2 regions of the Furfurilactobacillus sp. W61-4 genome follow, and region 1 is predicted to be linked to the other one. Evidence: predicted binding sites of a transcription regulator. Region 1 holds the regulator's gene; the other holds the start of a gene.
The links. Region 1 encodes HrcA, which represses chaperone genes, less so after heat shock. Its sites were predicted from a motif close to TTAGCACTCNNNNNNNNNGAGTGCTAA; they were not measured.
Positions count from the first base shown of each region.

Region 1 (7,537 bases):
TCATGGTTAACCAAAACCAAAGTCTAGATAAAGATACGATTGAGATTTTAGCGGCAGATTACGGGATTGGTGCGGAAGAGAAACCTCAAGAAGATATCGCCGATATTGATAAATTCTTTGAGGAACAATCACAAACTGATCCAACGAAACTGGTTTCACGCCCTCCAGTTGTCACAATTATGGGTCACGTTGACCACGGGAAGACAACATTGTTGGATCAACTGCGTAACTCGCATATTACGGCTGGTGAAGCCGGTGGGATCACTCAAAAAATTGGGGCTTACCAAGTTGAATTAAAGGGTCGTAAGATTACCTTTATTGACACACCTGGACACGCGGCCTTCACAGCAATGCGAGCTCGTGGTGCAGATATTACAGATATTACCATCTTGGTGGTGGCTGCTGATGATGGTGTGATGCCGCAAACAATTGAGGCGATTCACCATGCCCAAGCAGCGAAGACGCCAATCATCGTAGCAGTTAACAAGATTGATAAACCAGGGGCAAACCCGAACCATGTTATTGAACAGTTAGCCGAGTATAACCTCATTCCTGAAGATTGGGGTGGCGACACAATTTTTGTTGAAATTTCAGCTAAGTTTGACAAGAATTTAGATGAATTGCTCGACATGGTGTTGTTACAAGCTGACTTGATGGAACTAAAGGCTGACCCTGATCAGCGCGCTTTAGGTTCCGTTATTGAAGCTCGTCTTGATAAGGGGCGTGGTCCAGTGGCGACAGTGCTGGTTCAAGAAGGAACCCTGAAGATTGGTGATCCAATCGTTATTGGGAACACCTATGGTCGAATTAGAACCATGAACAATGATCGCGGTCGCGCAGTTAAAGAGGCGACACCTGCGACACCAGTGGAAATTACTGGGATGAACGATGTCCCAGAGGCTGGGGACAAATTTGTCGTCTTTGCAGATGAAAAATCGGCCCGGGCTGCTGGTGAAGAGCGTGCTAGTCGTGCACAGGTTGAGGAACGTTCTCACGCCAACCATGTGACATTGGATAACTTATTCGATACCATGAAGGAAGGCGAAATGAAGGAAGTTGACGTCATTATTAAGGCGGACGTTCAAGGTTCCGTTGAGGCGTTGGCTAATTCATTCCAGAAAATTCAAGTTGATGGTGTCCGGGTGAATATCATTCACCAAGCTGTTGGGGCGATTAATGAGAGCGACGTTACCCTGGCGGAAGCTTCTAATGCGATTATTGTTGGTTTTAACGTTCGGCCAACCGCGCAAGCAAAGTCCCAAGCTGATAGCGATGGTGTCGACATTCGCTTGCACAACGTGATTTACAACGCCATCGATGAAATCGAGTCCGCCATGAAAGGGATGCTTGAACCGGTCTACGAAGAACAAGTCACCGGTCAAGTTGAAGTTCGTGAACTTTACAAGGTTTCTAAAGTGGGAACCGTTGTCGGTGGGATGGTTACGGAAGGCTACATCAGCCGCGATGCTGGCGTTCGCCTAGTTCGTGACGGTGTCGTCATTTACGAGGGTAAGTTGGGTTCATTGCAGCGCTTCAAGGATTCAGTTAAAGAAGTTAAAGCTGGCTTTGACCTTGGTTTGACAATTGCTGGGTACAATGACATCAAAGTTGGTGACGTCATTGAAGCTTATGTTATGAAAGAAGTTCCCGTTGAATAAACGACATTAATCCTAAAAAGATTGTAAGATGAGGCGGTGAAAACATGGCCGATAAACATTATCGTGTGGGTCGTCTGGAACAAGAGATTCAACGCGAAGTGACCGATATCTTGCTTAAGCGCGTGCGCGACCCACGAGTGGCTGGGGTGACGATCACCGGAGTTACAGTCACTGGTGATTTGCAAGAAGCGACGTTGTACTATAGTATCTTGTCTGACAAAGCTAGCGACAACGAAAAGGCTGCGGCTGGATTAGCTAAAGCCAGCGGTTTGATTCGTGGCGAGCTTGGTCATCGACTGAGTATTTATAAAACGCCGGAAATTACGTTTGAGCAGGATCGTTCGGTTCAGTACGGTAGTCACATTGATGAACTAATCAATGGGCTTCGTCGGCAAGAACGAGATTAATCTTTTCGAGAAAAGCGACTGTCTATTGAAGGCAGTCGCTTTTTACATAGCACTAGGTTATAATTATTTGGTTGTTAAACAGAAGATTTTTTAACTTGATAAAGTGAGGTTTACATTCATGGAAGGCATTTTGCCCATCAATAAACCGCGGGGACTGACGAGCCATGATGTCGTATTTAAACTTCGCAAACTGTTGCATACAAAAAAAATTGGTCATTCCGGTACATTAGATCCTAATGTGGATGGTGTTTTACCAATTTGTGTCGGGGCAGCAACTAAGGTTGTCCCTTATTTAATGGATTCTGGTAAGGTTTACCGCGGAACAGTTACATTTGGGTATGCGACAGAAACTGAGGATTTGGATGGTGCGGTGGTGAAGCAAACGCTACTGAAGCAACCATTTACCGATGCTCAGATTCTTACCGGCATGGAGGCCTTGATTGGCGACATCGAGCAGGTTCCACCGATGTATTCCGCGGTCAAAGTTCGTGGGCGTAAACTTTACGAGTATGCCCGGGCTGGGGAAACAGTCGAACGGCCCGTGCGCCACATTCACGTGGATTATTTTAAGCAAACTGGGGACAGTCATTTTGATAAACAAGCACATGTTCAGGTGGTTCCCTTTGAAATTGGTTGTGGTAAAGGCACTTATGTCCGCACACTAGCGGTCCAATTGGGTGAACAACTGGGGGTCGCTGCTGTCATGAGTGATCTAACACGGCTTAAAAGTGGCGGCTTTGAACTCAGTCAGACATTGACATTGACCGATGTTGCAAACGCGGTAGCTGATCATAGCATTGAGCAATATTTGCTCCCAATTGATGTTGCGCTTTCGCACTATCCCGTGGTTGAATTAAGTGATGAACAATGGCAAATCGTGCAGAATGGTGGCTTTTTATCCCCAACGATTCTCGGTGACCAGTCCATTGTTTCTGTCCGCTATCAACAGCGTATCAAGGCCTTATATCAGCTCAGCGATGATCGGCGTCACGCTAAGCCGCTCAAAATGTTTTCAAATCATCTTTAACAGAAATTCAAAAATATTGTTAATGAAGGTGTCAGATTGTGGAAGTCATCTATTTACGCCACCCCTATCAAGCAGAACAGATTCCCGATGGTAATGTTGTCTTAGCCATGGGCTTTTTTGATGGTGTGCATCTTGGCCATCAAACGGTCATCAAGCGCGCTCGTGAAATTGCCACCGCTCGTCATGCAAAATTGGCCGTGTTGACTTATACCCATCACCCGTCCATTGTGTATCAGACGTCAACGGAGTCATTTCGGTATCTATCGACATTCGATCGCAAGTTGAGCTTGTTGAAGCAATTAGGCGTCGACATTGTGTACGGCGTCAGCTTTACCTCTAAACTTGCTTCACTGACACCGCAAGCATTTGTTGATCAGTATATGGTCGGGTTACACGCGGTAGCGGTGGTAGCTGGGTTTGATCACACTTATGGTCGCAAAGCGGTGGCCAATATGGCGCAACTACCGGGGTATGCCCGCGATCGTTTTGAGGTCGTCGAGGTGGGACAAGTCTCAATGGATCATGCCAAGGACAGTTCAACGCGAATTCGTGAATTAATTGATGCCGGCCAAGTTGCCCACGCCAATGAGTTGCTTGGCTATACTTATCAAACAACTGGGATTGTTATTCATGGCGAAGCACGTGGCCGCACCTTGGGTTATCCAACGGCCAATGTTGAAGGGTCCGCTGTTCAGCGGTTACCCGGGATTGGCATTTATGCGGTTTGGCTGAAAGTAGGGACCGATTGGCATGCCGGGATGGCTTCGATCGGTCGTAATGAAACATTCGGTGCGCATCGACCGGTTACGGATGAGATTTATCTACTCGATTTCAATGAGGAAATTTATGGCGAAGAAGTGACAATCGCGTGGGGAGGGTACCTTCGTGATCAGGTTAAGTTTGACGGTGCTGAGGCATTGGTTGAACAGCTAGATCAAGATGTCATTAACACGCAGCGCTTCATCGATCAAGTCGGTGGTCCTAAATTAACGATTTAATCAAATGTCACTCCTAACCGTCATCTATTAAGTGAGTTTGGTCGGATTAGAATGTGTTGGCGAATGTGCGAGCAGCTTAGCTTCAACGGACATTGTCTCAAGGTTGAGATGGTGTCTTTTTACGTGCAAGCCGAACGTAATCGACCGAGCCGGTTGCTGAAATTAGGCAGGCTAGAAAGCCCTGAAAAATGCTGTCGGGAATCCGAATTTATGTTTGACTTTGTTTGACCAAGTTGTTATATTAGTAATTGTTCTTAGCACTCAAATGGCACAAGTGCTAAAAGAGGTGATTAAGACGTTAACTGATCGACAAAAATTAATTTTACAAGCTATTGTCCGTGAGTATACCGAAACCGGGTCGGCTGTCGGATCGAAAGGCCTAAGTGCTCATTTACCGATCCACGTTAGTTCGGCCACCATTCGTAATGAAATGGCCGCGCTAGAAGAAGCCGGGTATGTTCAAAAAGAACATACCTCTTCTGGCCGGGTCCCATCATTATTAGGTTATCGTTACTATGTTGATCATTTAGTCAGTGACGACGCGGTTGAACGTGCCGATATTCAGCTAATTCAAAGTGAGTTGGGCGGTTCATTTAATAAGATCGACGAGATTATTGAAGAGTCGGCCAATCTGTTATCAGAGTTAACTTCCTATACGGCGTTTACTCTGAAACCGGAACAAGCGGATGTTCGTCTGAGTGGATTTCGCTTAGTGCCTTTGGGAAATCGACAGGTCATGGCGATTATGGTTCTTGACAACGGGGATGTTGCTAACCAGACATTTACAATTCCTCGTAATATTGCCAGTGATCAACTGGAAGCCGTTGTTCGGTTAATCAACGATCAGCTTGTTGGTTTACAATTACCGGAGATTATGGAGAAATTGCGGGTGCAAATTCCGGCGCAGGTCGGGCAGTATCTGCAAACGCCAAGCGGTTTTTTGGAGATTTTAGGGCACGTCCTCGATCAAGCCGCCACGGAGCGATTCTTTGTTGGGGGACGGTTGAATCTGTTGAACTTCTCGGCAGATCAAGACCCACAAGTATTGAAATCGATGTATCAACTTTTTGATACCTCAACTGACATTGCTAGTGTTCTAAGTCCACCAGACAATCAGGTGCAGGTCAAAATTGGTGACGAGATTACCAATGACCTGTTGAAGGATTATAGTTTGGTGACGGGAACGTATGATGTGGGTCCCCATGGTCGTGGCATGATTGCGGTTTTGGGTCCGACACGGATGCCATATTCACGAATGATCGGTTTAATTGGCGCTTTCCGCCAAGAGCTTGCTGCCAAACTCCTTGATTATTATCGGGAGCTTGATCGGTGAGCAAGATTCATAAATTGAAGACTAAAATTTTTGAGTGAATTGGAGGTGGCACATTTGTCTGAAACATCACAGCAAACGGATGCCCAGGAAAATGAAGCTGTTGCTGAAAGTGAAGCAACTGCGGCAAAAGCCAAGGATCCGCGTGCGAAAGACATTAAGAAGCCAATTGAGGCTGAATCTGTGAGCGATGAAAAGAAATCGCAACAGGTCGTTGAATCCTTGCAAACCCAGTTAGAAGAAAAGAATGATCAACTTTTGCGGGCGCAGGCTGAGATTGCTAATATTCAGCAGCGACAGCAAAAAGAAACAGCCGCCTTATTGAAATACGACGGGCAGCAGTTAGCTCATGATGTTGTGCCAGAATTGGACAACTTGGAGCGAGCATTGGCGACAGAGGTTGACGACGAGGCCGCTAAAAAGTTGCAACATGGGGTGCAGATGGTTTACGATCATTTGCAGGCTGCGCTGAAACAAAATAACGTGACTGAGATCGAAGCCATAAACCAGCCATTTGATCCGACCAAACATCAGGCGGTGCAAACTACGCCGGCCGAAGATGGCCAAACGCCTGAAACTGTCGTTAAAGTGCTTCAGAAGGGCTATATGCTAAAAGATCGTGTCTTACGCCCAGCAATGGTCGTTGTGGCACAATAAGATTAATATATAAGGAAGTTTAAAAACATGGCAAAAATTATCGGGATTGACTTAGGGACCACTAACTCAGCTGTTGCAGTGCTAGAAGGTAGTCAGCCAAAGATTATTACGAACCCTGAAGGTAACCGGACGACACCATCCGTTGTTTCATTTAAAAATGGTGAAACTCAAGTTGGTGAAGTCGCTAAACGTCAAGCAATCACGAACCCGAATACTGTTCGTTCGATCAAGCGACACATGGGTGAGGCGGACTATACCGTCGATATCGAAGGTAAGAAGTACACCCCTCAAGAGATTTCAGCAATGATCTTGCAATATATCAAAGGCTTTGCTGAAGATTATTTGGGCGAAAAAGTTGAACAAGCAGTCATCACAGTACCTGCTTACTTTAACGATGCTCAACGTCAAGCAACCAAAGACGCTGGTAAAATTGCTGGCTTAACGGTTGAACGAATCATCAACGAACCAACCGCGTCAGCATTAGCCTATGGTTTGGACAAGAAGGATAAAGACGAAAAAATCCTAGTTTATGACCTAGGTGGTGGTACGTTTGATGTTTCCATTTTGGAGCTAGGTGATGGGGTCTTTGACGTCTTATCTACCAATGGGGACACTCACCTTGGCGGAGATGATTTTGATCAAAAGATTATTGACTGGCTAGTTGATAATTTCAAGAAGGAAAATGGCATTGATTTGTCTAGTGACACCATGGCGATGCAACGACTGAAGGATGCCGCTGAAAAGGCCAAAAAAGACTTGTCCGGCGTTAATGAGGCACAAATCAGCCTGCCATTTATTTCCAGCGGTGATAATGGTCCTTTACACTTGGAAGAAACCTTATCACGGGCCCAATTTAACCAAATGACGGCCGACTTAATCGAACGGACGAAGACGCCGGTTCAAAATGCTTTACGTGATGCTGACCTGTCAATGAATGATATTGACGAGGTGATCTTAAATGGTGGTTCCACTCGGATTCCCGCAGTTCAAGAAGCGGTTAAGGAACTTGCCGGTAAAGAACCAAACCACTCGATCAATCCAGATGAAGCGGTGGCTTTGGGTGCTGCGATCCAAGGTGGGGTTATCACTGGTGATGTAAAAGATGTCGTCTTACTTGATGTCACACCTTTGTCATTAGGGATCGAAACAATGGGTGGCGTCTTTACGAAGCTAATTGATCGTAACACGACGATTCCAACTTCTAAGAGTCAAACCTTCTCGACAGCTGCAGACAATCAACCAGCCGTTGACATTCACGTGTTACAAGGTGAACGCCCAATGGCAGCAGATAACAAGACGCTTGGCAACTTCCAGTTAACTGACATTCCAGCTGCGCCCCGTGGCGTTCCACAGATTCAAGTGACATTTGATATCGATAAGAACGGGATTGTGAACGTTTCGGCCAAAGATCTTGGTACGAACAAGGAACAAAAGATCACGATCAAGAGTAATACTGGTTT
Region 1 covers NZ_BAAJNZ010000001.1:210,995-218,531, forward strand. The annotation lists gene infB (translation initiation factor IF-2) at 1-1,658, shown strand, start outside; gene rbfA (30S ribosome-binding factor RbfA) at 1,703-2,065, shown strand; gene truB (tRNA pseudouridine(55) synthase TruB) at 2,184-3,092, shown strand; gene ribF (riboflavin biosynthesis protein RibF) at 3,131-4,090, shown strand; gene hrcA (heat-inducible transcriptional repressor HrcA) at 4,356-5,423, shown strand; gene grpE (nucleotide exchange factor GrpE) at 5,469-6,077, shown strand; gene dnaK (molecular chaperone DnaK) at 6,105-7,537, shown strand, end outside.

Region 2 (7,537 bases), on a different contig from region 1:
GGTAAGGGATCAAAGACTAGCAGGATTTACCAAATAAAAAGTCCCACCAACAAAATGGCGAGACTTTAAGTGGTTCATTAGATTACTTTGTTTGTTCTGCGTTTTGAGCAACTGAAGCTGGCTGAGCCTGGTCATCAGCTTCAACTTTGATCTGGTCACCATCCATGACCGCAACTAAGTTGTGCGCATCAGGATTATCCAGGAAGAAGTCGGCAATCCGGTCTTCTAATTGCTCTTGAATGACACGACGTAATGGGCGGGCCCCCATGGTTGGGTTGTAGCCAAGGTCAACTAACTTAGCCTCAACTGGCTTAGTAACGCGAATGTGCAAGTTACGCGTATCCAATTGATCGTTAACGTCAGTCAACATCAATTCAACGATTTGACCAAGATCATCCTTACTCAAGGAGTTAAATTCAACGATATCGTCGAATCGGTTCAAGAATTCTGGTTTGAAGTAATTGCCTAACTTAGCCATCAGACTAGCGTGAGTATCTTGAGCGGCCCCAAACCCGACACTATTTTCACCGGAATCACCAGAACCCGCATTCGAGGTCATGATGATGATCGTATCCTTGAAGGAAACCGTGCGACCTTGTGAATCAGTCAGGCGACCGTCATCTAAGATCTGTAAGAACATGTGCATAACATCCGGGTGGGCCTTTTCGATTTCGTCCAACAGAATTAGTGAGTAAGGGTGTCGACGAACTTGTTCAGTTAATTGCCCAGCTTCTTCGTAACCCACATAACCAGGTGCCGAACCAATTAGTTTAGAAACGCTGTACTGTTCCATGTATTCACTCATATCAAAGCGAATCATGGCATCCTTCGAACCAAATAGTTCCTTAGCCAATTGCTTGGCCGTTTCTGTTTTACCAACTCCGGTTGGACCGACGAAGAGGAAGGAGCCAATTGGCCGACCAGTTTGATTCAACCCAATTCGGTTACGGCGAATCGCCCGAGCAACTTTATCAACAGCCTGATTTTGACCGATAACATGAGCTTCCAAACGTTTGTCAAGATCCTTCAGCTGACTCTTTTCTTGCGTTTGTAGATCACTAACAGGGATATCCGTCTTTTCTTCGATGATGTGTTCGATGTCTTTTTCTGTGACAGTGGCCGCATCATCAGATTGCGGATTCTCTTCGGCGTCCTTTTTAGCCCGTTCAAGCTGGTTGACTTGGTCACGGTAATAAGCTGCTTTCTCGTAATCTTCCTTGTCCAAAGCAGATTGTTTGTGCGCTTCAGCAGTGTGAATCTTATCTTCATAAGAAGTTGGGTCGACATTGCGTAACGTCAGGTTCTTCTTAGAGCCGGCTTCATCGACCAAATCGATCGCTTTATCCGGTAAGAAACGATCCTGGATGTAGCGAGCTGACAAACGAGCAGCCGCTTCAATAGCGGCATCAGAGTAGTGGACGTGGTGATAGTCTTCGTAGCGCTTCTGAATGCCCTTTAGAATGGAAATCGTATCTTCAATCGATGGTTCTTCAACTTCGATTGGCTGGAAACGACGGGCCAATGCCGCATCTTTTTCAATGTCACGGTATTCCTTTTGCGTGGTTGCGCCAACCAACTGGAATTCACCACGGGCTAAAGCTGGCTTCAAAACGTTACCAGCGTCCATACCACCTTCAGCATTTCCGGCGCCGACGACTTCATGGATTTCATCGATAAAGAGGATGATATCATCATTCTTGGAGACTTCATCCATCAGTTGTTGCATCCGCTGTTCAAACTGACCACGGATCCCTGTTCCTTGAACAAGGGACACGACATCCAACCGGATAATTTGTTTATTAAGTAATTTTTCTGGCACTTTACCGTTAACGATGGCCTGCGCCAAACCCTCAACGACGGCCGTCTTACCAACACCGGCTTCCCCAATTAGAACGGGATTGTTCTTGGTCCGACGGTTTAAAATTTCAATAACACGATCGATTTCGCCATCACGACCGATGACTGGATCGATTTTCCCCGCCTTGGCTTGATCAGTTAGGTTTAACCCATATTGATCGAGCAGTGGGTGCTTACTGTTGCGGTTGTTACCGCCGTTATTATTACCACCACGGCCAGCTTGGGTTGCTGGGCCTTGCTGGGCCTGCTGGAAGTTATTTGCATTGACGTTCCCATTTTGCATTGCCGCAAAGAGATTGTCCAAGTTACCAAAGCCAAATGGATCTTGAGCCATGTTTGAGCCTCCGTTTCTATTACCATTCATTAAATTATTGCCTGCTTGTTGGAGAAGTTGATAGCAATCTTGACACAAATTTACTTGCATTTGTTGCCCATTCATATTGACGCCTAAATGGATTGTTGCCTCATTCTTCTGGCAGTTTTGACAAAGCATGTCGTGATCACTCCTTCATCAGTATTCATCAAACGACCTGCTAGTTGCCAGGCGTGATGGAAAAGGCGTTAGTTAAATTTTGTTTGACCAACATTGACCTTTAGCTAGTATTATACACGCTAACTTTATGTGTGCAAGTCAATTGCCTCTTTTTTTAGCACTTTATTTGTGAGAGTGCTAATTAGTCAATCGGTGCGGCTAAATAAAAATGGAGCTACGACATGACTCCGTTTTGCCAACGAGTACCAACGAAAATAGCGCTGTTTCCCGAGCTTTGGGAAGCGGCACTATTTATGTTGAACGGAATTGGCAGGCCTTTGGCGCACGTCATCGGGGGGCACCGTTCGTCTTACATATACTTATGTCACAAGTCCGAATTCACAGATTATTTATTTCATGAAGTGTTGTGACTCAATGTAGTGATGACCAGCCGTGATGTCATATTGGACCAGTTGGTAGTCGTGAAGTAACTGCTGCTGGTTAGCAGATAATTGGTGTTCACTGATCGGATGGCCGGTTGAATTAGTGTATTCAGTGGCGGCATTGAAGTTGTTGACAGATCCTTCCTTTGAACTGGTTGACATTGCCGGCAACTGTTCTAAAAGTTCTGTCTGTAACGCGTAATAGGGAGAAACTTTTGCATTTAGTTGTTTTAAAACTAAGGCCGGAAACGAGTAGGGCGCAACCACCGGCTGATTGACTTTTTGCTTAGCACCGTGGGCACGAGCATAGCGATTTGAGTACACAAAGTAGTCGGTTTCGTGCAACGCTTGACCATCCTTTTTCATCGATAAACCATCATAAATGCCAGGCAGATGGTCACCATACCAAACTAAAGTGATTGGTCGATCGATTAGATCAAGCTGTTCAATGAACTTTTTGACTTGTTGATCGCTAATTGAGATCCCCTTGGCATAGTTTTCAATGGATCGTTGGCTTGTTTCACTGGCGAAAGCCTGACCCGTCACTTTGAACTGATTGTGCGCGTAATAGTTATCAAAGGGCATGTGATTTTGCATCGTCACTAGATTAATGAACTGACCGTTGGCATGGTGTTTCAATTGTCGAAGGGTATTTTGATAAGCGGTTTGATCGGACAGATAGGGATTTGTGCCCACATGATGTTGATTGGTGATGGGTGAGGAACTGCCTAAATAGTCAAATTGGTTAAACCCAAACTTTTTATAAACGGTGATGCGATCATATAAATTACCCGTGTAAGGGTGGATGCCCACGGAATAAGGGAAGAGATTATTAAATGCTGGGGTGTAGGCTGCGTTTGGGACGAGTTGCGTGTACGGCGTTGGCAGCGTTGGCGAAAAATTGGTAATGGAGAGGCCCGTGAGCGTTTGATATTCCATATTGGCGGTTCCACCACCATATCCGGAGCTCATCATCAAGCCAGCAGTGGTGTCGCGCTTAATTGAGGAAATAAACGGAAGCGGATTATGATTGACTTTGAGCTGTGGTACCCGTCGAGGATCGGAAAAGCTTTCGCTCAAATTGAAAATAACGGTTTGGTTGCTGATATCGGTCGTTCGTGTGCGATTTATCTGCCGGGCTTGTTGTTGATAGCGATGGACGAGGCGCGACATGGCTTGCTTAGAATAGTCAGCCGGTTTAGCCATAATTTTGACGTCAATATTATTTAAAAATTGGATCACCGGGCCGTTGATCTGGGCGCCAATGGTTTGTGAATAAAACGATGGATCATCGCCCATGGTTTTGACAAATTGACCAGGAATGCTAGCGACGTGATTGAACTGAATGGGACTTATTAGGATCATTACCCCCAATACTAATCGACTGATCCGTGACGAAGTGGACAGTGTTTGGGTCTGCACGTGGCCGGTTAACCACCAAATAAGGCCAATAAGTGCGATCAGGGCGATCGCTGCGTTAATTATAATTTTCTGATCGACCATGGTCAGAATATCTTTATATCCGCTGACCATTAGGACTTCTGAGGGTAAAATTGGTTCAGCACGCAGCTTGATTTTAATTAGTGTCGCCGTGATCACCAGCCCCATTGCCGCAATCGTCAATATTAATGCGGTCCAGTATTGATTAAATAGGGCTCGAAGGATCGAGTAGGTTGTGTAAATAAAAAGTAAGTTAAGCCAAATTAGTGATTGGCGTAGGAAAAAGATGGCCGGCCAGGCGGGGGCTTGATCCGGAACAATCCAGGTGGTCACGATCCAGTTAGGGTTCATGATGACGATGCTGAAATAACTACAGAAATATAGTGAAGCAAAGACAACGATGGGCTGCCAATGTCGTTTAGCCAATTGATAAGGGTGCTTTGTGATTTCCAAAAGGGCATTTCGGCTGAGCGTCATTAATTGATGAAAGTAACGGGATCGCTCAATGAGCATTAAAATGCCAACTTCGAACCAGCTGATTACGGCAACGGCCAGTAATAGTAGGATGATCAAACGCCCGGACCAGAGAAGATCGTGGCGTGAAAAGGTTGGTAACAGCCTAAAGATTAATTGTTCGAAACGCTCAGTCACCACTGGCCGCGTGGTCAGTTCATAACTGATCAAACCCAGCGTCAGGCTGATCAACGGAGATATCGTGATAGGGTGACTAAAGCGAGTTGCAAACTGAGCTGAAAGTTGGATTGCACAGGTGAATGTCGTCAGCGTCGCTAGAATGATCAACGGACTTGTGGCAGTTAAAAACCGTTGGGCGGTTGAAAAATCTTGATGAACGAGTAAAGAGATACTGCCCATAGCCACATTTAAGGCCATTTCACTGATGAGCGAAATGGTTAATACCAAAGCACTTTGTTTGATCGAAGGTAGCTTGGTTTCACGCAAAAAGAGACCGACTGTCGTTAGTAGTAAACCGGCTGCAAAACTATTGATATTGCTAAAACCGAACAAATCTTGATTGAACAAACTGGGTAAGATGATAATTAGCCAAAAAGTAGCCATTAAAGAAGTTCGTTTAGCTGTTTTAAATACGCGAAGTAGCCACGTCTGTGACGCCAGCGCGGTCATCACGCCAATTAGTCCCGGATACACGTGACGTAAAATCGGTAAACAAATATCATAGATTAAATTGGCTGATCCGGAGTTAGTTGTTCGAAAATAAGCAAAGAGGAGCAAGACCCCAGTTAGCAAAGTTAATAACCAAAGCTGCACGATAATTAGTCGGGGTCGGTTGTGACTATAAAAATAGCCAATGCTGATAAATAAGAGTGGCAGACCGATTAATGTCACCGATCGTAAATTTATGGCTGCTAACCAGTGAAAGGTGAGCTGATTAACTGCTGGATCAAGAAATCGACCATTACTACCGAAGATGATCCAATTCGCTAGCATTAACATTGTTGCTAGCAATAGTGTTAGCCCTGGTTGAACGACGCTTTTTGTCGCGGCGTTAGCCCGACGGTTAAATTGATAGCTTTGCAAAATAGACCCCCACTTGTGAATAAAGCACACTTATATAGTTAACCAGTATAGACTATTTTTAAGTGTGGCAAAACTAGTCTAATTATCGAACTAGTGAGTGGTAGGGTGAAGCACTTTCCCGATATGATTCTGGATGCCATCCGGAGGAGACTTAAGTCAAGTTGAGAACTAACGACGATTGTCTTAGTCACAGGTTTGTGAAATAATTTAATTCGTGCCTAAAGCCGATCGTGAATGAGGTTACTTTGGGTTGAATTATTTTATGTCATGATCGACCATCAAAGGAGTTCGTCTAACATGGTTTTTACCTTTGCAAAAAAATCGCGGGCTAAGTTATATCTAGGTTATATTGGCTGTTTTATCCTATTTTGTGGTTTAACGTATGGGGTTAATTTAGCATTCGGCTACTCACTTATCTCAACGCACGATGTCCTGCATCAACATGTGCCGATTATGATCAGTTATCGAGAGATATTACTCAATTGGTGGCAGCATTTAAGTGCCGGTCCAACTCAGTGGTCGTGGCATATCGGCTTGGGTGCTGATGTATTTCAGACTTTTTCTTACTATATAATTGGCGATCCATTTGCCTATTTAATTTTATTGTTTAATAAAGCCCACTTGTTGTTAGGATTTCAAGTGATTGGTTTGGTTCGCGTTTTTTTTGCCGGTTTAAGCTTTACATACTTTGCCAGTCATTTTGAGTTGAAACGATGGGCGATTTGGCTAGGCGCCATGGTTTATCTGAGTAGTGGGTTTGCCATTTACGCGAGTTTGTTTCAACCATTTTTTATTAATGCGTTGATTTTATTGCCATTATTGGTAACGAGCATTGAAGCAGTCCTACAGGGGCGAACTGCGTGGGGCTTTGGTTTAGTCGTCTACTTTGCCGTGGTGGCTAATTTTTATCTGGCTTTCATGTTAGCCGTGGGTGGCATCGTTTATTTGATCTTGCGATGGAGCCAATTGCCCGCGCCGTTCAGTCGCATACGTTGGCTTAACTTTGGGCGACTAGTGATCAGCGGGCTTTCAGGGTTAGCAATGACAGCCTGGATCACGTTACCGGAAATCAAGGCGTTACAAAGCTCACCACGTTTTGATGTTCCTTTTGCCAGTGGCATGCACTGGTACTCACTACAGTATTATTTAAGCTTGCCGACTGCTTTACTAGGTAATGTTAATGTCGATCCATTTTGGCTCAATACTTTGTCGGTCAATGTCCTCTTATTGGTCGTTATTTGGACATTAATTCGACACCGTCAGTTTAAGTTGATGAGTCGTATCTTTGTCTTGACCGGGCTATTGAGCCTGTGGCCAGGTTTTGCCGCCACTCTAAACGGACTAACCTCACCATCGAACCGGTGGCTCTTCTTAGTCAGTTTGCCGGTTGCCCTGATGACTGCCAAATTTTTACAATCGGTTGATCAGATGACATTGCCGGACTGGCTGCCCATTTTTAAATGGTCCGGGCTTGTTTTAGGTGGCATTGTCGTCGCCACGCTGATTATGCAAGATCAGGCTGCCACAATCTTGCCACAAATGGCTTTCTTAATCGTTTATGCTGCCATTTTTGTTATGGGCACGATTCGACCAGCGCTCTTGCAACCCCGGGTTCTTGGTAGTTTGGTGATGCTAAATATTTTTGTGGCCTTCAATTTTGAAAACGCCGCCTATGACATTCATCAATTTTTGCCCCAAGGTCAAGCCGCAGCATTAGTTAAGGCCCCGTATGGGAGCGCACCAGCAGCACTCACGAATCAACCAACGT
Region 2 covers NZ_BAAJNZ010000009.1:10,672-18,208, reverse strand. The annotation lists gene AC27FN_RS09745 (ATP-dependent Clp protease ATP-binding subunit) at 83-2,350, opposite strand; gene AC27FN_RS09740 (LTA synthase family protein) at 2,740-5,769, opposite strand; gene AC27FN_RS09735 (YfhO family protein) at 6,067-7,537, shown strand, end outside.
Region 2: a site for HrcA is predicted at 2,505-2,531, ahead of AC27FN_RS09745 (ATP-dependent Clp protease ATP-binding subunit). Genes of this name have one in related genera too.